3 regions of the Ligilactobacillus sp. UO.C109 genome follow, and region 1 is predicted to be linked to each of the others. Evidence: predicted binding sites of a transcription regulator. Region 1 holds the regulator's gene; each other region holds the start of a gene.

Region 1 (8,309 bases):
GTGAACTTAGATGATTTTGAATCCTTGGAACCAAATTGTCAGGGTGTTGTTTGTCGTGAGGTTGCTAGAGTTTCAACTAATTGGCGCAAACAAGAAAGTTTTCCAGAATTTTTAGAAGAAATGAATATTCCAGGAATTAGTGGTATTGACACACGTGCATTAACCAAACTCTTACGTTCACACGGAACAATGAAAGGTATGTTAGTTGATGCTGAAGTTGACATTGAGGAAGCAAAACAAAGATTACATAATACAGAAATAACCAGTCAAATGGTAGCTGAAGTGTCTACAAGTAAAGCATATCCAAATCCTGGTAATAAGCGAAACGTTGTTTTAGTAGACTATGGGGTTAAGCATAGTATTTTACGTGAGTTGGCTGCACGTGATTGTAACACAATTGTTTTACCTTATACGGCCACAGCTAAAGATATTTTAAGACTTAAGCCAGATGGAGTATTACTATCTAATGGACCTGGTGATCCAATTATGATGGAAAATGCAGTTGAAATGGTCAAAGAAATTGAGGGGAAATTGCCAGTGTTTGGTATCTGCCTGGGTCACCAAATCTTGTCATTAGCAAATGGAGCTAAAACATTTAAGATGAAATTTGGTCATAGAGGCTTTAACCATCCAGTAAAAGAAATTGCTACAGGTAAGATAATGTTTACCTCACAAAATCATGGGTATGCAGTAGATCCAGATTCCATTGAAGGAACAGATTTAATTGTTACACATACAGAAATTAACGACGGAACCGTAGAAGGTGTTAAGCACAAGTATTATCCAGCATTCTCCGTGCAATTCCATCCAGATGCAGCACCTGGACCACTTGATGCAATAGATATTTTTGATGATTTTATGCAAATTATTGATCAAAGAAAGGAAGAGAGAAACAATGCCTAAAAGAACAGATGTCCACAAAATAATGGTGATTGGTTCAGGTCCAATTATTATCGGTCAAGCAGCAGAATTTGATTATTCTGGAACACAAGCTTGTTTGGCTTTACGTGAAGAAGGATATGAAGTAGTTTTAGTAAACTCCAATCCTGCTACTATCATGACAGATACAGAAATTGCCGACAAGGTATATATTGAGCCATTAACAGTTGAATCAGTTTCTCGAATCATTCGTCAAGAATTTCCAGATGCAATTTTACCTACTTTAGGTGGTCAAATTGGTTTGAATTTAGCAATCGCATTGGCTAAAACTGGAATTTTAGAAGAATTAGGAATAAAGCTTCTAGGAACGCAATTAGATGCAATTGATCAAGCTGAAGACAGACAAAGATTTAAGGACTTAATGCAAGAATTAAATGAACCAGTTCCAGACTCAAAGACTGTTGAAACTGTGCAAGAAGCTTTAGATTTTGCAGCTGAAATTGGATATCCTGTTATTGTTCGTCCTGCATTTACGATGGGAGGAACTGGTGGCGGATTGTGTGATAATCCTGAACAATTAAAGGAAATAGTAGCCAACGGTCTAGAACTTTCACCAGCAACTCAATGTTTGATTGAAAAATCAATTATGGGTTACAAAGAAATTGAATTTGAAGTAATGAGAGACGCTGACAATAATGCGATGGTAGTATGTTCAATGGAAAACTTTGATCCAGTTGGTATACATACAGGTGATTCTATCGTGTTTGCTCCAACTCAAACTTTATCAGATAGAGAATATCAAATGTTGCGTAATTGCTCTTTGAAATTAATAAGAGCATTGAAAATTGAAGGTGGATGTAATGTTCAATTAGCTTTGGATCCTAATAGTTATAGATACTATGTTATTGAGGTAAATCCTCGTGTATCACGTTCATCAGCATTAGCTTCTAAAGCAACAGGTTATCCTATTGCTAAATTAGCAGCTAAGATTGCCGTAGGATTGACACTGGATGAAATTAAAAATCCTGTTACAGGAACAACATTTGCTGAATTTGAACCTGCTCTTGACTATGTTGTTGCTAAGATTCCACGTTGGCCATTTGATAAATTTACTCGTGCAAATCGTCGTTTAGGTACTCAAATGAAGGCAACTGGTGAAGTAATGGCTATTGGACGTAGTGCTCAAGAAGCTTTACAAAAAGCAGTTCGCTCATTAGAAATTGACGAAAAAGATTTAATTTCTGCTAAAGCACAATCTGCAACTGATGATGAAGTAGAAGAAAAATTATTCCACGCACAAGATGACAGACTATTTTATATAGCAGAAGCATTTCGTAGAGGTTACACAATTGAAGAAGTACACGAATTAACCAAGATTAATTTGTATTACTTAGATATTGTAAAGCAAATTGTAGAGTTAGAAAGTAAACTTTCTCAAAATAAAGAAGATTTAGACGTTTTAAAACATGCAAAACGTTACGGATATAGTGATTATACAATTGCTAAGTTATGGGGCACTACAGAAGATGAAGTAAGAAATTTACGTAAAGAACATAAATTGCTACCTGTTTACAAGATGGTAGATACTTGTGCAGCAGAATTTGATTCAAGTACACCTTATTTCTATAGCTCATATGATTTAGAAAATGAAAGTAAAAAATCTGATAAAAAATCAGTGCTTGTAATAGGTTCAGGTCCTATTAGAATTGGCCAAGGTGTAGAATTTGACTATGCAACTGTACACAGTGTTAAGGCTATCCAAAAATTAGGATATGAAGCAATTGTAATGAATTCTAATCCTGAAACAGTATCAACGGATTTCTCGATTTCTGATAAATTGTATTTCGAACCTTTAACACTTGAAGATGTTTTAAATGTGATTGATTTAGAACAACCAATGGGAGTAATTGTACAATTTGGTGGGCAAACAGCGATTAACTTAGCCGCTGGATTAAAAGCACATGGTGTAAAGATTTTAGGTACAACAGTTGAAGATCTAGATAGAGCTGAAGATAGAGAACTATTTGACCAAACAATTAAGAATTTAGGATTGAAACAACCAATTGGTAAAACAGCAACTACTCAAGAACAAGTTATTGCTTGTGCAGAAGAAATTGGCTATCCAGTATTAGTTCGTCCAAGTTATGTTTTAGGTGGTCGTGCTATGGAAATTGTTAATAATGAACAAGAGTTATTAGATTATTTAGCACAAAATGCTCCTGCAGAAATTGATCACCCAATTCTCGTAGATGCTTACTTGTCAGGTCTAGAATGTGAAGTAGATGCGATTTGTGATGGTAAAGACGTATTACTTCCAGGTATTATGGAACATATTGAACATGCTGGCGTTCACAGCGGAGACTCTATGGCTGTTTATCCACCTCAAAGTTTTGATGAAAATATAAAGCAACAAATTGTGGATGCAACTGAAAAGTTAGCTGTCGCATTAAAGTGTGTTGGTATTATGAATATTCAATTTATTATCCATAACAATGAAGCATATGTGTTAGAAGTAAATCCTCGTGCTAGTCGAACTGTACCATTCTTAAGTAAGATTACTGGAATTGAAATGGCACAAGTTGCAACAAGAGTAATTCTAGGAGAATCATTAGCAGAACAAGGATATCAAAGTGGTTTATATCGTGAAAGTGATATGGTACATGTTAAAGCACCAGTATTCTCATTTAGTAAGTTAGCAGATGTTGATAGCTTCTTAGGACCTGAAATGAAGTCTACAGGTGAAGTTATGGGTAGTGACTACACCTTTGAAAAAGCACTGTATAAAGCATTTACAGGTGCTAAGATGGAATTACCAGATAATGGAAATGTACTATTAACAATTGAAGATAAAGATAAGGATGCTGTATTACCACTTGCTAAGAGATTTAGTAAGATAGGTTATCGTATGTTCGCAACTGAAGGAACAAGTCAATTTTTACGTGAAAATGGTTTGTTTGTACAAACTGTAGATAAGTTAGGTAAAGATACTGGTAATGAAACTTCATTACATGATTTGATCGTTAATGATGGTGTTGATTTAGTAATCAATACTATGAGTCATGATCAAGAAGTAGCATCGGATGGATTTGTAATCCGTCAATTAGCTATCGAGCATAATATTGCATTGCTAACATCATTAAATACAGCAGATGCATTATTAAAAGCACTTGAAAATCGTTCATTTGCTACTAACTCACTTTAATTAATGGAGGAATTTATCATGGAAACAAAAAAATTGGCAGTATCATTGCCTGGACTAGAATTAAAAAATCCTATCATGCCTGCTAGTGGGACTTTTGGCTTCGGCGATGTTCCAAGTGCTAATAAATATTCTTTGGATACATTAGGAGCATTGGTTATAAAAACTACTACTCCAGAAGCTAGAACCGGGAATCCTGATCCTAAAATTTCAGTAATTGAAGATGGAGTCTTAAATGCAGTTGGTCTTACTAATCCTGGTGTAGATGTAGTAGTGTCTGAAAAGTTACCAGCTTTAAGAGAAAAATATCCTGAACTACCAATAATTGGAAGTGTTGGTGGAGCAACAGAAGATGATTATGTTGAAGTAGCTACTAAATTGTCACAATCAGGAATGGTTAATGCATTAGAGTTGAATATATCTTGTCCTAATGTTCATGAAGGTGGTATGGCATTTGGAACTGTTCCAGAAGTTGCTGAAAGATTAACAAAGAAAGTTAAGGAAGTTTCAACAGTTCCTGTTTATGTAAAACTCTCACCTAATGTAACAGATATAGTGGCTATTGCTAAAGCTGTGGAGCGTGGTGGAGCAGATGGAATAAGCATGATTAATACAGTTTTAGGAATGCACATAGATGTAGCGTCAGGTAAACCAGTACTTGGTAACATTATGGGTGGTTTATCTGGGAAAGCTGTAAAAGCAATTGCGATTAGAATGATCTATCAAGTCGCTCAAAATACTGATTTGCCAATTATTGGGATGGGCGGGGTAGAAACAGTAGATGATGTCTTAGAGATGTATATGGCTGGTGCTTCAGCTGTTGCTGTTGGAACTGCACATTTCCATGATTCTATGATTTGTCCACATTTGATTGAAGAACTTCCAAAGAGAATGGAAGAATTGGGAATTGAAAGCCTTGAGGAATTACGTTTAAATGTGAAAAAACGTGGAGCGTTCAAGCTTTAATAAGTAAAAATAAAGTAATATAATGGAATCTGTACTCGGAAAATAGCTCAGCTTGGTAGAGCACATCGTTCGGGACGATGGGGTCGCAAGTTCGAATCTTGTTTTTCCGATAGGATTCTAAAAAAACACAATATTGTTAAACTCTCTTTGAGTAGAGTAGGGATTAAAAAATTCTTGCACTACTTTAAAGAGAGTTTTTTGATTGTTAATAGATACTAAATTTTTGCATTTGTTGCCGAAATTCATTTATAATAGACTAAAAGTCAATGTAGGTCAAACCTACAAGAGAGGATGGAGAATTATGCAGAACCGTAACATTTCAGATATTATTGAACAATATTTGAAAGATATATTGGCTGATTCAAGAAGAATTGAAATAAAGCGGTCTGAGATTGCACAGCAATTTGACTGTGTTCCATCACAAATTAATTATGTAATAAAAACTCGTTTTACTTTGAAAAATGGCTATGTTGTTAAAAGTAAACGTGGCGGTGGCGGCTATATTCGGATTGTAAAAGTAGATTTGGCAGAGAATCAGTCTGTTTTAGATGATTTGATTTCTGCAATTGGCACTGAAATTACAGAAAACCAGGCTTACCAATTAATTAGTAGTTTATACGAGGATGGCGTCTTTTCTAGAAAAGAAGCAAATTATGTCTTAGCTGCTATTAGCCGACAAGCTTTGGATTTGCCGACTGCTGAAATGGAAAATATGATTCGCGCAAGGATTTTGGTAAGTATCTTAAATCAATTGAGATGCGAAGAATAGAAGGGAGTAATGGTTATGGCTATGGAAGAAAGGTATACACCGAGTGCTAAACAAGTATTAGTTCTTGCACAACAACAAGCTAATTACTTCAAGCATCAAGCAATAGGAACAGAGCATTTACTTTTAGCACTAACAATGGAGAAAAATGGCGTAGCTGCTAAAGTATTACAAAGTTTTGTAGTAACTGAAGTAGATGTGCGAGAAGAAATTGAACATATCGTAGGATACGGTAATTTACAACGTAGAGGCGCTGATACTTATTTACCATATTCCCCAAGGACTCGTTATGTATTAGAGCGTGCTAGAGAACATGCTAAACTTTTTAATGTTGAAAAGGTAGGAACAGAACATATTTTGTTAGCACTATTAGAAGATGATAAAACTATTTCTTCACGTATTCTAGCAGCTCTGAATATTGATTTACGTAAGGTGAAAAATATTACCTATCGTACAATGGGTGTAGATGCAACAACAGCTAATAGAACACGTAAGAAATTAGCGTTATCAGAAAAGAAACAGGATAATGGTACACCTACGTTAGATGAATTAGCACGTGATTTGACAGAAATGGTGCGTAAAGATCAAATTGATCCAGTAGTTGGTAGAGATAATGAAATTAAGCGTGTTGTTCAAATTTTAAGTAGAAGGACAAAGAATAATCCAGTTCTTTTGGGAGAACCAGGTGTAGGTAAAACAGCTGTTGCAGAAGGATTTTCACAAAAGATTGTAAATGGTGAAGTTCCTGATAATTTGAAGAATAAGCGTGTAATGATGCTTGATATGGGATCTTTGGTTGCTGGAACAAAATATCGTGGTGAATTTGAAGATCGATTAAAGAAGATTATTGAAGAAATTCGTGAAGATGGCAATGTTATTTTATTCATTGATGAAATGCATACTCTAATAGGCGCGGGTGGTGCTGAAGGCGCGATAGATGCTTCCAATATTTTAAAACCAGCATTAGCGCGTGGTGAAGTACAAGTAATAGGTGCAACAACTTTAAATGAATATCAAAAATATGTTGAAGCTGATGCAGCTTTGGAAAGACGCTTTGCTAGTGTGACAATCAATGAGCCAACCCCAGAAGTAGCGTTGACAATTCTAAAAGGATTACGTCCTAAATATGAAAAACATCATCAACTTCAAATTACAGATGAGGCATTAGAGAGTGCAGTTAAGTTAAGTAAAAGATATATTGCTTCAAGATTTTTACCTGACAAGGCAATTGATTTAATGGATGAGGCTGCTGCTAGAGTAAGAATTAATAATGCACAAAAAGTGGACAAAGTTTCTGCAATAAAGAAGAAATTATCAGAGCTTTCCCAAGAGAAGACAGAAGCGTTGTTAAAAGAAGATTTTGAAAAAGCTGCAGAAATCAGAAATGAAGAATTAAAGATTCAAGAAAGGCTTGAAAAGCAAATCCAACGTGACAAAGATGAAGAGGATAGCAATAACTATCGTGTAAAAGTTACGGCTGAAGATATTGCAGAAGTTGTTTCTGAATGGACTGGTGTTCCAGTAACTCAAATTAATCGTTCTGAAGGAGACCGACTAATTAGATTAGAAAAGATATTGCATAATCGAGTTATAGGACAAGATGAAGCTGTTAAAGCAGTAAGTAAAGCGATAAGAAGAGCAAGAAGTGGTTTGAAGGATCCTACAAGACCAATTGGCTCATTTATGTTCTTAGGTCCTACAGGTGTAGGTAAAACTGAATTAGCTAAAGCTTTAGCAGAAGCTATGTTTGGCTCAGAGGATTCAATGATTAGAATTGATATGAGTGAATATATGGAGAAATACACAACTAGTCGTTTAATTGGATCTCCTCCTGGATACGTAGGATATGATGAAGGCGGACAATTAACTGAAAAGGTTAGAAATAATCCTTATTCAGTAGTATTATTAGATGAAGTTGAAAAAGCTCATAATGATGTTTTCAATATCTTGTTACAAGTATTAGATGATGGATTTTTAACTGATTCTAAAGGTAGAAAGGTAGACTTCAGAAATACAATTATCATTATGACATCTAACTTAGGTGCTACAGCCTTACGCGATGAAAAATCAGTAGGTTTTGGTGCAAAAGATGTCAGCGATGATTATGAAGCAATGGCAGCAAAAGTTAGAGAAACATTGAAGAAGACTTTTAGACCAGAATTCTTGAATCGTCTTGACGAAACTGTTGTATTCCATTCGCTTAATAAAGAAGAAATTCATCAAATTGTTAAATTGATGGCTAAGAATATTATAGATAGGATTAAAGAGCAAAATATTAATCTGAAAATTACCCCTGCAGCAATAGATATAGTTGCAGAAGCTGGATTTGATGCTGAATATGGTGCTCGTCCTATTAGACGTGTCCTTCAAGATAAGATAGAGGACTTACTAAGTGAAGAATTATTAGCAGGTAATATCGAAACTGGAGCAACAGTAACAATAGGTGCTAAAAAAGGTGAAATAACGATAAAAGTTAAGAATCCAGTAGCTGCAGAAAAA
Region 2 (8,309 bases), on a different contig from region 1:
CTATATTAAGTTCTTGCGAATAATATTTTTTTAATAAATTTATTAACTCTGTATATGCACTTCCAACACCTTGTCCTTTAACCTTAGTTGCCGAAGAAAACATCCCTATCTTTATCAAAATTATCTTCCTTTCGCTTTGTTCAGCTCATCAGAATTAAATCTTAATTTCTTTTTCATATCAAAATCTAGCATACATTTTTCATAAAAAGAAACAACTTTTCTCCCAAAATTATCTGCAGAAATACTATTCAACAATTCTTCTCTCGGTTTAGAATCATTATATTTTTCACCATTTAATAGATAATCGACAACCTTGTTAACCAATTCATCTTCACCTGTAAAAGTCATACCTATACTTGCATCTGTCAAAATTGAATCTGTATATGGACTATGAGTAGTAATTACTTTTGTGCCTGAAGCGATTGCTTCTATATAGGTCAATCCTTGTGACTCTGATACTGAAGTTGAAACGAAAACATCAGCTGCCTTATAGTAGCTACCTACTTCATCATTGTTAATTTCTCCAGTAAAAATAACGCTATCAGTTAAATTCATATCAGATACCTGTTGTACCAAACTCTCCCTAGCAGGTCCATCACCACAAATCATCAACTTAGTTGCTGGAACTCTAGCTAAAATATCCGGCATAGCATTTAGTAACTTATCTATATTTTTTTCAAAGGCCAATCTACTCAAAGTTAGTAGTAAAGGTTGCTCTGAATTTATTTTATATTTTTCTCTAATATTTTCATTTGTACTTTTAGAAAATTTAGAGATATCTACTCCAGTTGGAATTATTTCAATAGGTTCATCAATTCCATATCGTTCTAATGTCTCTTTAACTCTTAAACTAGGTGCTACTATTCCTGACATGTGGTAACAAAAAGATTTAGACATTTGTTTAACATGATAAGGCTTTAATAATCTTCCTTTAGCCACATAATGTAGATAGTCCTCATACATTGTATGATAAGTATGTATACATGGAATTTTCAAATTTTTAGCGACGAATTTCCCAATTAATCCCATCGAAAATTCTGTTTGAGTATGAATAATATCTAAATTTAATTCTTTAGCTACTTGATAAGCATGAAAAAGTCCCCTTACAGCAATACGTCTATCTGTAAATGAAATGAATGGAATACTTGAAAAGCGAAAAATATTACGCTCATAAATACTTTTGTCAACATTAGGATCAGTTGTCGTAAAAATGTACGCTGTGTGCCCTTGTTTCTCTAATTGTTCTCGTAACGTTTTGATAGAGGTCGCAACACCACTTACTTGCGGATAATAAGTATCCGTAAATATTCCGATATTCACATATATCCCCCTCTGTCATTTTATAGTCATTGTTAATTATATGTTTTTAACAAAACCATTGCAATTAAAACCCATAATTTGATCAACAAATATCCCAAATTTTACAAATAATTTACAAATCAAAAAAGCTCGAGAAGGTATTCCCCTCTCAAGCCTTTTATATAAGTTATACTAAACTATTTTGTGTACTGATTTACAAGTTCTACAACTTCATCAGCTGTTTCACAATCATTAACTGCTTTATCAGCTAATTCTTCCATCTTCTTAGAATCTAGTGTCTTCAACAAACTACGTGTCTTCAAAATTGAAGTAGCACTCATTGAGAATTCATCTAAACCTAATCCTAATAAGATAGGAACAGCAACTTGATCCCCAGCCATTTCACCACACATACCAGTCCATTTACCTTCTTTGTGTGATGCTTCAATTGTATTCTTGATCAATCTCAAAATTGAAGGATTATATGGTTGGTATAGGTAAGAAATCTTTTCATTACCACGGTCAGCAGCCATAGAATAACCAATTAAGTCATTCGTTCCAATACTAAAGAAGTCAACATACTTAGCCAACTTATCTGCAACCATTGCAGCAGCTGGAACTTCCATCATCATACCTACTTCGATATCATCAGATACTGGAACACCATCTGCAACAAGTTTTGCTTTTTCTTCTTCAAAGATAGCTTTTGCTTCCTTAAATTCTTGAACAGTAGCAATCATTGGGAACATGATAGCTAAACTACCATAATGGGATGCACGCAATAAAGCTCTTAATTGTGTGCGGAAAATATCTTGGCGATCTAAAGAAATACGAATAGCTCTATATCCTAAGAAAGGATTTTGTTCTTCTGGTAATGGAAGGTATGGTAATTCCTTATCTCCACCAATATCCATTGTACGAACAACAACTTGTTTACCATTCATACCTTCAACAGCAGCTTTGTATGCTTTAAATTGATCTTCTTCAGATGGCAACTCGGAAGCATCCATGTAAAGAAATTCAGAACGGAATAAACCGACTGCCTCTGCACCATTATCATTTGCACCTTCAACATCTTTAGGTGTACCAATGTTTGCAGCTAATTTAACTTCTTTACCATCTGCTGTAACTGACTTAGCATCCTTCAATAATTTCCATTCTGCTTTTTGATCAGCAAAAGCTTTAGCTCTAGCCTTGTAATCTTCTAATTCTTCGTCAGTTGGTTCTACTAATGCTTGTCCATCTAAACCATCAATAATAACCATTTGACCTTCAGAAATTTCACTTGTAGCATTACCAGAACCTACAACTGCGGGAATTTCTAATGTACGAGACATAATAGCAGAGTGAGAAGTACGTCCACCAATATCTGTGATAAATCCCTTAACAAAATTACGATCCAATTGAGCTGTATCAGAAGGAGTTAAGTCATGAGCAACAATAACTACTTCTTCATTAATTAATGCAGGGTTAGGAATAGATACTCCCAACAAGTGACCCATAACACGCTTAGTAACATCGCGAATATCACCAGCACGTTCTTGCATATAAGCATTATCTTCCATTGCTTCGAACATTTGAATGAACATATCAGTTACACTCTTCAAAGCAGCTTCAGCATTTACTTTGTCATTTTTAATTTTATCGTTAATTTGTCCAAATAATTCTGGATCAGATAAAATTGTCAAATGAGCTTCAAAAACTTGTGCTTCTTCAGCACCTAGATTTTCAGTAGCTTTTTGCTTAATGACTTCAAGTTCTTGTTTGGAAGTTTCAACAGCTACACTTAAACGTTCGATTTCAGCATCTGGATTATCAATAGTTTTTTCTTCAAATGATAAATCAGGTTGAACGAGCATGTAAGCTTTAGCAGCTGCAATACCATCACTAGCTGCGATACCGTTTAAAACCTTAGTCATTATTCAGCTAAACCTTCCTTTTTCATTGTTTCTTCAATAGCAGCAATTGCTTCTGCTTCATCTGCACCGTCTGCAGAAATTACAACATCAGCATTTTGGCCTACACCTAAGGACATAACACCCATGATAGACTTCAAGTTTACAGACTTGCCATTGTATTCCAATGTTACATCTGAGTTAAATTTGCTTGCTGCTTGTACCAACAATGTAGCTGGACGTGCGTGAATACCTGTTTCTGCGATTACGTGAAATTCTTTCTTTTCCATTATTAATCAATCTCCTTTGAATAAGTAAATATATGTGATTAAGAGCCTTGTTAAGAACACGTTTACATTAACAATATGCAAACGATAACAATCTCGATACTATGATAATAACATGAAAACCTTAGTAAGACAAGACTTACTTCATTTTAAATTTATACATATTTTTTAGGTATTTTTACTGTTAAATAACTATCTTTACTGATTTATACTTAAAATATACTTGCTAAAATCATTATCATGCACAAAACATAATTAATACTAAATTAATTTGGATTCCTTACTATAAATATAGGTAGCTCCCCCACCTCGTTTAGCTGTTCCAACAATATTCTTTCTATGACTATAATTCATAAAAGCTTTTTGAAAATCCATGAATTCTTCTGTATTTATTTCTAACTTATCTAGTGTTCCTTCTCTAAGTTCGTCTAACAATGCAGTATAATCTTTTTCCATAAAAATCACCTCGCGCACAAAATTATAACATATATTTTATCCAAGTCTTTATACTTGAACTTTATACCTAACATTGTATAATGAAGTCATTAAGGTCAAAGTTGGTCAAAATAACTTTGATATGTTGATAGAAAGGTCGTGAAAATCTATGTTATGTCAAAATTGTCATAAAAATCCTGCGACAATTCACTTAACAACTAATTTAAACGGTCGCCAAACCTCTATTGATCTTTGTCAAAATTGTTACCAAGAAATCAAAAATGAAGCTAACGGCTTTAATAATATCGGACAAGATCCATTTGGTTTTGGTAGTTTAGATGATATTTTTAAAGCTATATCTAATCCTAATTTTTCTAACCAACAAAGTATGTCTCAAGAGCCACCTACACAAAGTGGTCGCATAGGTGGAAATAACGGTAATCGTAATGGTAATTCCTCTATTCTGGGACAATATGGATTAGATTTAACAGAAGAAGCAAAAAATGGTCAAATCGATCCAGTTATTGGACGTGATAAAGAAATAGCCAGAGTAATTGAAATTCTAAATAGACGTACTAAAAATAATCCTGTTTTAATTGGTGAAGCTGGTGTTGGTAAAACTGCTGTTGTTGAAGGACTCGCCCAAAAAATTATTAATGGCGATGTTCCTCAAAAACTAATCGGGAAAAAAGTTATTCGTCTAGATGTTGTTTCTTTGGTACAAGGAACTGGTATCCGTGGACAATTTGAACAAAGAATGCAACAACTAATGAAAGAATTGAAACAACAAAAAGATGTAATCTTATTTATTGATGAAATTCATGAAATTGTTGGTGCTGGTAATGCTGAAGGTGGAATGGATGCTGGTAATGTGCTCAAGCCATCTCTTGCTCGTGGAGAATTCCAATTAGTAGGTGCTACTACCCTAAATGAATTCAGAACAATTGAAAAAGATGCTGCACTCGCTCGTCGTCTTCAACCAGTTCAAGTTGATGAACCTAGTGTAGAAGAAACTATTAAAATTCTAAATGGTATTCGTAATAAATATGAAGCTTATCATCATGTAAAATACACTGATGAAGCTTTAAAGGCTGCTGTAACTTTATCTAATAGATATATTCAAGATAGATTCTTACCGGATAAAGCAATTGATTTATTAGATGAATCTGGATCTCGTAAGAATTTAACGATTCATGCAACTGATCCAAAAATTATTGAAGAACGCATTAAGAATGCCGAAAATCAAAAACAAGCTGCACTAAAAGAAGAAAATTATGAAAAAGCAGCTTACTATCGTGACCAAGTATCACGTTTTGAAAAGATGAAAGACAATGCTTCAGATGAAGATACTCCAGTTGTTACCGAAAAAGATATGGAACGTATTATAGAAGAAAAAACTAACATTCCTGTTGGTGAATTAAAAGCTAAGGAAAAAGAACAACTTCGTGATTTAGGCTCTTCACTTGAAAAGCATGTTATTGGTCAAGATGAAGCTGTAGATAAGGTTGCTCGTTCAATTCGAAGAAATCGTATAGGTTTCAATAAATTAGGACGTCCAATTGGTTCATTTTTATTCGTTGGTCCTACTGGTGTAGGTAAAACTGAAACAGCTAAGCAATTAGCCCGCGAGTTATTTGGTACTGAAGACTCAATGATTCGATTTGACATGAGTGAATACATGGAGAAATTCTCAGTTTCTAAATTAATCGGTTCTCCTCCTGGATATGTTGGCTATGAAGAAGCTGGTCAATTAACTGAACAAGTTCGCCGTCATCCTTATAGCTTAATTTTGCTTGATGAAGTTGAAAAAGCTCATCCTGATGTAATGCATATGTTCTTACAAATTCTTGATGATGGACGCCTAACTGATTCTCAAGGAAGAACAGTTTCATTTAAAGATACTATCATCATTATGACAAGTAATGCTGGTAGTGGTGATTCTGTAGTATCGGTTGGTTTTGGAGCTGAAGCAAATGGTTCATCTCATTCAGTTATTGATAAATTAACCAAATACTTTAAACCTGAATTCTTAAATCGTTTTGATGATATCATTGAATTTAATCCATTGTCTAAAGATGATTTAGTCAAAATTGTTCGGTTAATGCTAGATGATGTTAATAAAATGATGGCTGATCAAAATATGCACATTGATGTTAGTGATAAGGTAGCAGATAAACTTGCAGAATTAGGTTATGATCCTAAGATGGGTGCTAGACCACTTCGTCGTGTAATTCAAGAACAAATTGAAGATAAAATTGCTGATTTTTATCTTGATAATCCAAATGTCCAAAATTTTGTTGCTGATTTAGATAATAACGGTGATATCGTAATTAAATCTAAGTCTGAAAAAAATGAAGATTAATTTCTTAAGAGAGTTAACTTTTTAACTCTCTTTTTTTATGCTTTTTTATTCAATATTTTTGATAAAATTAATATATTTAGCTATAATATAATTAGAGATACAGGAAAGGTTCGGTGATTATTATGATGCATTTAGTTGATGTAACTGCTAGTCATGCTAAAGATATTCAGCGTGAATTAGCAGCCACCCCTGCCCACTTCATTAAAGTTTATACTTTAGGAAATTCACGTGTTGTATATAAGAAAAAGCATGGATTTTCTGAAATTGTAATTTCAAATAAATTACGTGGAATAACCGACAAAGAAATTACTTTTGTTGTTGAAAAACTTTTGAAGAATGACGCTAAAAATATAGAGATTACTAAACAAAAGAGTTTAGTTGAAATCATCGTTAATAACTAATTCATATATGACTACTACTTATTAGCCCCAGATTGATATTTTACATCAAATTTGTCGGGCTTTTATTATTTCACAAATTCATTTAAAATCTTGTTTATTTTAATGATATAATAGAAGATAATAGTTCTTCATGAAATGAGGTGAAATAATGGCATTCTTAGACTCAGTAAAAAACTTGATGAAGTTTAATAAAAATAATGAAACAAAACAAAAAAATGATATATCCACAGTTGAAAAAAGTGATCTCTCAGATAAAAATAAAGAACCTATCACTAAAGTTGGACATAACGCTACTTTAATCATCATATATCAAGATGATCGTGGTCAAAGTCTGACTACTCCACAAATTATTTCTGGATATATTGGCGAAGAACTTCATTTAAGATTCAAAGAATTTCCCAACTATGACTTAATTAATATTTCAGGATTTACCAGTGCCTTTGTTGATCAATATGGTTCTATAACTCTTACCTATCGTAAACATCAAGGGGCTGATGTTTGGCTATTTTCACAAGATATTGATAAGCAAAAGTTACTGATGCGTCCTGTCTTTATCCGAGGAGATTTTGGGGAACGTTTTGAATTAAATGCCCCTACCATCCCTGACTATTCACTACAAAAAGCTGTTGGTCCTACTCGTGGTGTCTTCTCAGATAAACAACAATTAGTCACATACTATTATCGTAAATCACGTTGGAAAATTGTTGATCATAATGTGCATTATCTTCGTATCAATTCTTATTGTTTAAGTTATACAGAACCCGAAGGACATGATATATCTGTCACACTTGCTCCAGATACTATTTGGCAAACATTTGAGTCTATTCAGCTTATCAATAATGATTGGTGGTATAACATTGGCGGAAATGCCTGGGTTAAATTTGATGAACAACGTATGGAATTACTAGAAAACAATCCATATACTTTATCAGATACATTAAAGATCGCTCCTATCCAGGATGATCCTGAACTAAGTATTCCTGAACCAGTTAAATTATCTGTTACTGCTGAAATTAACTTTGTACCTAACCAAAAACTTGCTCTTTATGATCGACCATTCGGTAAAAAAATTAATGAGATAGAAAATGGAAAAACTGTGCTCATAACTGCTCGTAACCGTGTCGGTCATATGCTTTGGTTTGAAGTTGATGGTCTAGGTTGGACAATTTGGGAATATCTACAATTTTAAAAAGAGATGTAGTTGAAATTCAACTTACATCTCTTTTTTATTTATTCAGCTTTAAAATGATACATTGTAGCAGCATAGTCATTACGGATAATAGGATCATAGAATCCTAATTCCATTAATTCATCGCCACCATAAACCTTATTAGTTTCAACATCACGGTAGTTCCTATTGGTATCTAATCCATATAATTTAGTTTTCGTTAATACAGGTTGAGCTTCTGCTAAAACTTTACATACCATTACTACTGCTTCATCTTTTTGAGGGCTTACAAACATCCAAGCTGTTTTATTACCATCTTTAGAAAATTGTAAACGATAGAAATCTCCATATTGGACTAATTTTCTAATACCCTTGTATTGATTTACTTGTTTTTTAACAATTTCTTTTTCTTCGTCTGTCAATGTTGTTAAGTCTAACTCATAACCAAAGACTGCACTCATA
Region 3 (8,309 bases), on a different contig from region 1:
TGGGAGCTGTCAAAACGATGCAAGCAGCTGAGAACGTTGGTGTTAAAAGGTATATAATGTTGAGTTCTTTGTATGCTTTACAGCCTGAAAAATGGTCACAATATGAATCATTGGCAGCGTTGACTGATTATAATATTGCAAAATTCTTTGCAGATAATTATTTAGTTAATGATACCAAATTGGACTATACAGTTGTTCAGCCAGCATCACTAACTGAAGAAACAGGTACTGGAAGAGTATCTTTTAATGAAATAATAAGTAATACTAATCCAATTCCAGATGTTGCTAAAGTATTGGCAGAGGTAATCAAACATAACAATACAATTGGCAAAGTTATTATGATGTGTAGTGGGGATAACCCAATTGAAACAGCATTAAAAGACATTTAGAGTGTCGGATTTGACCCGTATATCTAAAGGCAAGATGACTTTAGATTGCGGGTTATTTCTTGTGAAAAGGAAAGAATTATAATTAAAATACATGTAGGAATATTTTTATTTTTTTAAAGACACGCCCGGATATGATATAATGGTAAAATGATTAAAAAGGATAAGAAAGTTGAGGCGATGTTCATGAGTGCATTGCAATTAGTAATAGTTACCGGAATGAGTGGTGCTGGGAAAACAGTAGCTGTACAGAGTTTTGAAGATTTAGGTTATTTTTGTGTGGATAATATGCCTCCTAAATTATTGCCTAAATTTTATGAATTGGTTAAGGAATCTGGGAAAATAACGAAAATAGCATTAGTAGTAGATTTAAGATCTCGTGCTTTCTATGATGAAATTGTAGAAATGGTGAGAGAATTAGATGAAAGTGAATTCAATTCTTCTAGAATATTGTTTTTAGATGCTTCAGATGAAGAACTAGTTGCTAGATATAAAGAAACTAGAAGATCTCATCCGTTGGCTATGGAGGGAAGAATTTTAGACGGAATTCATTTAGAAAGAGAACTATTGGCACCAATTAAGTCAAATGCTCAAATCATTATTGATACCTCTAAGTTATCTCCACGTCAACTAAGAGAAGAGATATTTAAGAATTTTGAAGCTAGAGATACCAAAACTTTTCATATCGAAGTTATGTCATTTGGTTTTAAATATGGACTACCTATAGATGCAGATATTGTTATGGATGTACGTTTCTTACCTAATCCTTACTATGTACCGGAATTGCGAAATAAAACTGGTAAGGATGACGCTGTATACGAATATGTGATGAAATCTGAGAAAACAGAAGAATTTTATCAAAAATTTGTATCTCTTCTAAAATACGTAATTCCAGGTTATATTACAGAAGGGAAATCTAATGTAACAATTGCAATTGGATGTACAGGGGGGCAACATCGCTCAGTGGCATTAGCTGAAAGAATAGGTAATGAATTATCTAAAGAGTATCCTGTTCATATGTCACATCGTGATATGAATAAACGAAAGGAGACGGTGAATCGCTCATGAAACAACAAACAAGAAATACACCTAAAATTGTTGTCATAGGTGGAGGTACTGGCCTTCCTGTTATTTTAAATGGTTTACGTAAGAGAGATGCTGATATTACTGCTGTTGTTACAGTTGCTGATGATGGAGGATCTTCCGGAATTATCAGAGATTATATTAACGTAGTTCCGCCTGGAGATATTAGAAATGTATTAGTTGCTTTATCTGATCTGCCAGATGTATATAAAGATATATTTCAGTACAGATTTAATTCTAAAGACCAGTTCTTTTCAGGGCATGCAATTGGAAATCTTATAATAGCTGCACTATCTGAAATGGAAAATAGAGGAATTTTTAATGCAGTGCAAGAGTTATCTGAATTAATGAAAGTAGATGGACACGTCTATCCGGCTGCTAATACTCCGTTAGTATTGAATGCAAAATTTACTGATGGTAGTGAAATCTCTGGTGAAGCAGAAATTTCAGCGGCTGGAAAAACCATAAAAAAAGTATGGGTTACAACAAATGGTGAAGGTAAACCAGAGGCGATGCCAGAAGTAATTGATGCCATTATGAATGCTGATCAGATTGTATTAGGGCCAGGAAGTCTATTTACTAGTATCTTGCCTAATTTAATGATTGAAAATGTGGGTCGTGCAGTTTGTGAAACTAAGGCTGAGGTTATATATATTTGTAACATCATGACTCAAAAGGGTGAAACTGAACATTTTTCAGATGCAGATCATGTTAAAGTTTTGAATAGTCATTTGGGTAAAAACTTTATTGACACAGTGTTGGTAAATACTGAAAATGTGCCTAGCGATTATTTAGACAGACAAAAATACGACGAATACTTATATCAAGTAAAACATGATTTTTCAGGTTTACGTGAACAAGGAACAAGAGTTATTTCAGATAACTTCTTATTAATGCGTGATAGAGGAATTTTCCATAATGGAGATCAGGTTGTAGATGAACTGATGAGACTTACTGGAAGACCCAAGTCATGGAACGACGATGAATTTAATTAGAGTATAGAATAGAGGTGGAGGAATGTCATACGCTAGTGATGTAAAAAAAGAACTTACAATGCTTGAGGTTCATTTTGGTAATGCTAAGGCTGAATTGATGGCACTAATAAGGATGAATGGCTCATTGAGTATTGTTAATAAGCAATTTGTTTTAAGTGTTCAAACAGAAAATCCAGCTATTGCTAGGCGTATCTACCGATTATTAAAGCAGTTTTACGATATAGAGAGTGAATTGATCGTTCGTCGAAAGATGAAATTGAAGAAGAATAATTTTTATATTGTACGTTTAAAAACTGGAACAAATGAAATTTTAAAGGATTTAGATATATTAGATAATTTTCAGATTAAAGAAACTGTTCCTTTAGAATTTTTGGATGACGATGCCAAGGTAAGATCATATTTACGTGGGGCATTTTTAGCAACTGGTTCTGTTAATAATCCTGAAACAAGTAGATATCATTTAGAAATTTACTCACTATATGAAGATCATAATGATACAATATGTGAAATGATGAATAGATATGGATTAAATGCAAGGAAAACAGAGAGAAGAAGTGGTTATATTACTTATCTAAAAGAAGCTGAGAAAATAGCAGACTTTTTATCTTTGATAGGTGCAACGAATGCCATGTTGAAATTTGAAGATATTAGAATTGTTAGGGATATGAGAAATTCAGTTAATCGTATTGTGAATTGTGAAACTGCTAATCTTAATAAAATCGCAGATGCTTCTAAAAAGCAAATTGATAATATTAAGTTGATTGATGCTAAGGTGGGAATTGATAAATTACCACAGAAATTACAAGAAGTAGCAATAGCGAGATTGGGGCATCCAGAAGAAAGCTTAAAGAATTTGGGTGAACTTATACCTGGAGGACCAATTTCTAAATCTGGTATAAATCATAGGTTGAGAAAATTAAATGAAATTGCCGAAAAAATACGCGCTGGTGAAAGTATTGCGGTACTATAAAAAAAGTTCCTAGATTGTATGGTCTAGGAACTTTTTTATAATGTATTAATTATTTAATTTTCTTCTTATTCTTCATAATACCATCAATCAAACCATAATCTACAGCTTGTTGAGCAGTCATGAAATTGTCACGTTCAGTATCTTTATTGATAGTTTCAATATCTTGACCAGAACCGTCAGCTAAGATTTGATTAATTAACTTGCGAGTCTTAAGAATGTGTTCAGCAGCAATTTGAATTTCAGTTGATTGTCCTTGAGCACCACCTAATGGTTGATGAATCATAATTTCAGAATTAGGTAGAGCAAAACGTTTACCTTTGGTACCAGCTGTTGCAAGGACAGAAGCCATAGATGCAGCCATACCCATAACGATAGTTTGAACATCAGCATTAACGAAATTCATTGTATCGTAGATTGCTAAACCAGCAGAAACAGAACCACCAGGAGAATTAATGTACATATAAATATCTTTTTCAGAATCTTGAGCATCTAAAAATAGAAGTTGGGCGATGATAGCATTAGCCATGTCATCATTGACTTCACCAGATACCATAATAATTCTATCTTTTAATAAACGTGAATAAATATCATAAGCGCGTTCACCTTGTGAAGATTGTTCAATAACTGTAGGCACTAAATTCATAAGAGAAACCTCCTAAATAAAATTTATATTCTTGAATAATTTTAGCATTCAAGCTCTTATATTGCTAGTTTAGTACAAAGGTCAATAATGGTCAAATTTAAAGCCTTAATTAAATGAAAATAATTTTATTGCTTTTAAAGTTTATATGAAGTAAAATCAATAACGTTATTTAATTTGTGCTGTTAGTGTAATGGATATCACACAAGATTCCGGTTCTTGTAATCTCGGTTCGACTCCGAGACGGCATATAATTAATTTTTAAGCTGGTTCAGGGTTGAGCTGGCTTTTTATTTTATTATAAATAATGTTCGGATTTTATCATTAAAAAATGAAATTTAGAAATAAAAATTCTGAATATTTTGATATTATTTATAGAAAAGTTAATTTAATTAAGATTTAAAGAATTTATAAAGAAACGCTCAAATTAGAGAGTTTAAAGGCTTGCAAAATTTAAAGAATATTGATATACTACAAATGTAGTTGAGGTATAAGAACAGTTTAATGGTTAATTAATTGTTGTTGTACTTTTTCTTTTTAACTTAACTGGGTCGCTCGATGACACTGTTGGACGTCAAGAGTCCCGCAAGAAAGAGGACATAAAATGCGCGAGGAAGTAGAGTTGATTGAGTCAATCGTTCCAGATTTAATTGATGTTCTAAGGAAAAGATTTATTATCTTAAGAAGTATTGATTGGTCTGAACCAGTTGGCAGAAGAGTACTAGCACAAACCTTGGGCATGAGTGAACGAGTTTTGCGGACTGAAACAGATTATTTAAGGAAGCAAGAATTAATTGCTTCAACAAAGTCTGGTATGATTTTGACTGCTAAAGGTAAAAGAACAATACAAGGCCTTTCCAAGTTGATGGACTCTTTATTAGGGTTACAGCAAATGGAGAAAGAATTATCTCGATACCTAGGTATAAGAAACTGTTTAATTGTTTCGGGAGATAGTGATAGACAGCCTTTGATTATTGAGGACATGGGCAAGTTAGTAAATGATATCCTAGGTAAGGAATTGCCTAAGGGTAAAAATGTCATTGCTGCAATGGGTGGTACTACGATGGCTAAAGTTGCTACCTGTTTGACTTCCGAAATTGCAGTAGATAGAGATTTGACTTTCGTGCCTGCCCGTGGTGGTATAGGCGAAAGGTTAGATATTCAGGCGAATAATGTATGTGGCTTAATGGCTGAAAAAACTGGTGGTAATCACAGGACATTATATGTGCCTGAACAGGTTAGCGAAGATACTTATCGTCCGCTTCTTAATGAACCCGTAGTACAAGAAGTTGTGAATTTAATTAGACAGAGTAATGCTGCTGTTCATAGTATAGGTGAAGCAATTAGTATGGCAGAGAGACGTTCGATGCCTAAAAATGTAGTAGCAATGCTAAAAGAGCGTAAGGCTGTGTCTGAGACTTTTGGTTATTTCTTTGACGATAAGGGGAAAGTTGTTTACAAGATTCCTAGAATTGGATTGCAACTTGAAGATCTCGCGAATATGGATTGTATAATCGCTGTTGCTGGTGGTAGTTCTAAGGCACGAGCAATAGCAGCATACATGAAGAACGCTCCTGAGAAAACATACTTGATTACTGACGAAGGAGCTGCTAAGATGATTTTAAAAGGGTAGTAATTCTATTACCTTTTAAAATAAAATAAAATTTTCATTTCCTAAAGGAGGAAATTTTAGTTATGACAACTAAAGTAGGTATTAATGGTTTTGGCCGTATCGGTCGTTTAGCATTCCGTCGTATTGCTGAAGCATCAAATGATTTGGAAGTTGTTGCTATCAATGACTTAACATCTCCAGCAATGTTGGCACACTTATTGAAATATGATACAGCTCATGGTCAATTTGACGGTGAAGTTTCTGCAACAGACAGTGCACTTGTTGTTAATGGCAAGGAAATTCCTGTTTATGCTGAAGCTGATGCTAAGAACATTCCTTGGGTTAAGAATGATGGTGTAGAATTAGTTCTTGAATCAACTGGTTTCTACACATCAACAGAAAAAGCTTCTGCTCACCTTGAAGCAGGTGCTAAGCGTGTATTAGTTTCTGCTCCTGCAGGTAACATGAAGACAATCGTTTACGGTGTAAATGATGACACAATTACAGCAGACGACAAGATCATCTCTGCTGCTTCATGTACAACAAACTGCTTGGCTGCTCCTGCAAAGGCAGTTAACGATGCATTTGGTATCAAAGCTGGTACAATGACAACAATTCATGCTTACACAGCTACACAAAAATTACAAGATGGTCCAGATCGTAAGGGTAATGTTCGCAACGCTCGTGCAGCTGCTCAAAACACAATTCCTCACTCAACTGGTGCTGCAAAAGCTATCGGTTTAGTTGTTCCAGAATTGAATGGTAAGTTGGATGGACATGCACAACGTGTTCCTGTTATTACAGGTTCTTTAACAGAATTAGTTGTAACTCTTGAAAAAGAAGTAACAGTTGATGAAGTTAACGAAGCAGTTAAGAAAGTTACAGAAAATAACCCATCATTCGGTTACAACGCAGATGGCATTGTTTCTTCTGACATTATCGGTACAACATTTGGTTCTGTATTTGACCCAACTCAAACACAAGTTGTTGGTAAGGGTGACGGCCAAGTTGTTAAAGTTGTTGCATGGTACGACAACGAATACGGTTTCACATCTCAAATGATCCGTACATTAGAAAAATTTGCTAGCATGATCTAATTTTAGTTTTTACTAAAATTAATTTGCAATGCAAGTTACTGAGGCGGGAGGAGGTTACTCCTTCCGCCTTTTATTTTAATTCTACTTTGGAGGTTTACTAAAATCATGGCTAAACTTATTGTTTCAGATTTAGACGTAAAAGGTAAAAAAGTTCTTATGCGTGTTGACTTTAATGTTCCTATTAAAAATGGAGTAATTGGTAACGACAACCGTATTGTTGCTGCTTTACCAACAATTAACTACATTATTGAACACGATGGAAAGGCTATTTTATTCTCACACTTAGGACGTATTAAGAAAGAAGAAGATAAGAAAGAATTATCTTTACGTCCAGTTGCAGAACGTCTTGCAGAATTATTAAACAAGCCTGTTACATTTGTTCCTGCTACACGTGGAGCACAACTTGAAGATGCTATCAACAATATGAATGATGGTGACGTTCTTTTAGTTGAAAATACTCGTTTTGAAGACTTAGATGGTAAGAAAGAATCTGGAAATGATCCAGAATTAGGTAAGTACTGGGCATCATTAGGTGATGTATTTGTAAATGATGCATTTGGTACAGCTCACCGTTCACATGCTTCTAACGTTGGTATTTCTGAAGCTATGAAAGCTGAAGGCAAGCAAGCTGCTGCAGGTTACTTACTTGAAAAAGAAATCAAGTTCTTAGGTAACGCTGTTGACAGTCCAAAGCACCCATTTGTTGCTATCTTAGGTGGTGCTAAAGTTTCTGATAAGATTGGTGTTATTAACCACTTATTAGGAAAAGCTGATAAAGTTATCGTTGGTGGTGGTATGACATATACATTCTACGCTGCTAAGGGTATCAAAATCGGTAACTCTTTAGTTGAAAAAGATAAGATCGAATTAGCTAAGGAAATTATGGAAAAAGCTGGCGATAAGCTAGTATTACCTGTAGACAACGTATGTGCAAAAGAATTTAACAACGATGCACCTAGTGAAGTTGTTGAAGGTGATATTCCAGATGGTTACATGGCTCTAGATATTGGACCAAAATCTGTTGAATTATTTGAAGATACTTTAAAAGATGCTAAGACAGTTGTATGGAACGGACCTATGGGTGTATTTGAAATGAGCAACTTTGCAAAAGGTACACTTGAAGTAGGTAAGTTCTTAGGTACTTTAAGCGATGCTACAACAATTGTTGGTGGTGGCGATTCTACAGCTGCTGTACAACAATTAGGTGTTGCTGACAAGTTAACACACATTTCTACTGGTGGTGGTGCTTCCCTTGAATATCTAGAAGGTAAGACATTACCTGGTATCGCTGCAGTTTCTGATAAGTAATTTAAGTTAAGTTATAGAAACTAGGTTGAGGTTTAATTTCTGAAAGGATGATTTATTGTGCGTACACCAATTATCGCAGGTAACTGGAAAATGAATATGAATCCAGAACAAACTGCAGAATTTGTAAAAGCTGTTAAGGATAATTTACCAGCAGCATCTGAAGTTGAAGCTGTTATTGCAGCTCCTGCTGTTGACTTACCAGCATTACTTGAAAATGC

Evidence for each region. The regulator CtsR, encoded in region 1, represses protease genes until heat stress. The targets are predictions, from matches to a motif close to TTGGTCAAAAAAGGTCAAANA.
Region 2: OZJ21_RS01260 (ATP-dependent Clp protease ATP-binding subunit) is a predicted target of CtsR. The motif match lies at 4,029-4,049, and genes of this name have one in related genera.
Region 3: clpP (ATP-dependent Clp endopeptidase proteolytic subunit ClpP) is a predicted target of CtsR. The motif match lies at 4,155-4,175, and genes of this name have one in related genera.

What each region holds. Positions count from the first base shown of each region.
Region 1 covers NZ_JAPSFH010000034.1:3,701-12,009, forward strand. The annotation lists gene OZJ21_RS08760 (carbamoyl phosphate synthase small subunit) at 1-903, shown strand, start outside; gene carB (carbamoyl-phosphate synthase large subunit) at 896-4,081, shown strand; gene OZJ21_RS08770 (dihydroorotate dehydrogenase) at 4,100-5,044, shown strand; tRNA gene OZJ21_RS08775 (tRNA-Pro) at 5,081-5,154, shown strand; gene OZJ21_RS08780 (CtsR family transcriptional regulator) at 5,346-5,813, shown strand; gene OZJ21_RS08785 (ATP-dependent Clp protease ATP-binding subunit) at 5,835-8,309, shown strand, end outside.
Region 2 covers NZ_JAPSFH010000005.1:4,677-12,985, forward strand. The annotation lists gene OZJ21_RS01235 (glycosyltransferase family 4 protein) at 1-118, opposite strand, end outside; gene OZJ21_RS01240 (glycosyltransferase family 4 protein) at 121-1,320, opposite strand; gene ptsP (phosphoenolpyruvate--protein phosphotransferase) at 1,497-3,218, opposite strand; gene OZJ21_RS01250 (phosphocarrier protein HPr) at 3,218-3,484, opposite strand; gene OZJ21_RS01255 (hypothetical protein) at 3,743-3,937, opposite strand; gene OZJ21_RS01260 (ATP-dependent Clp protease ATP-binding subunit) at 4,086-6,278, shown strand; gene OZJ21_RS01265 (DUF1827 family protein) at 6,401-6,679, shown strand; gene OZJ21_RS01270 (MucBP domain-containing protein) at 6,828-7,868, shown strand; gene OZJ21_RS01275 (alpha-galactosidase) at 7,910-8,309, opposite strand, start outside.
Region 3 covers NZ_JAPSFH010000027.1:78,570-86,878, forward strand. The annotation lists gene OZJ21_RS04625 (NAD(P)H-binding protein) at 1-389, shown strand, start outside; gene rapZ (RNase adapter RapZ) at 573-1,454, shown strand; gene OZJ21_RS04635 (gluconeogenesis factor YvcK family protein) at 1,451-2,464, shown strand; gene whiA (DNA-binding protein WhiA) at 2,487-3,434, shown strand; gene clpP (ATP-dependent Clp endopeptidase proteolytic subunit ClpP) at 3,484-4,077, opposite strand; gene OZJ21_RS04650 (sugar-binding transcriptional regulator) at 4,679-5,707, shown strand; gene gap (type I glyceraldehyde-3-phosphate dehydrogenase) at 5,770-6,783, shown strand; gene OZJ21_RS04660 (phosphoglycerate kinase) at 6,889-8,091, shown strand; gene tpiA (triose-phosphate isomerase) at 8,149-8,309, shown strand, end outside.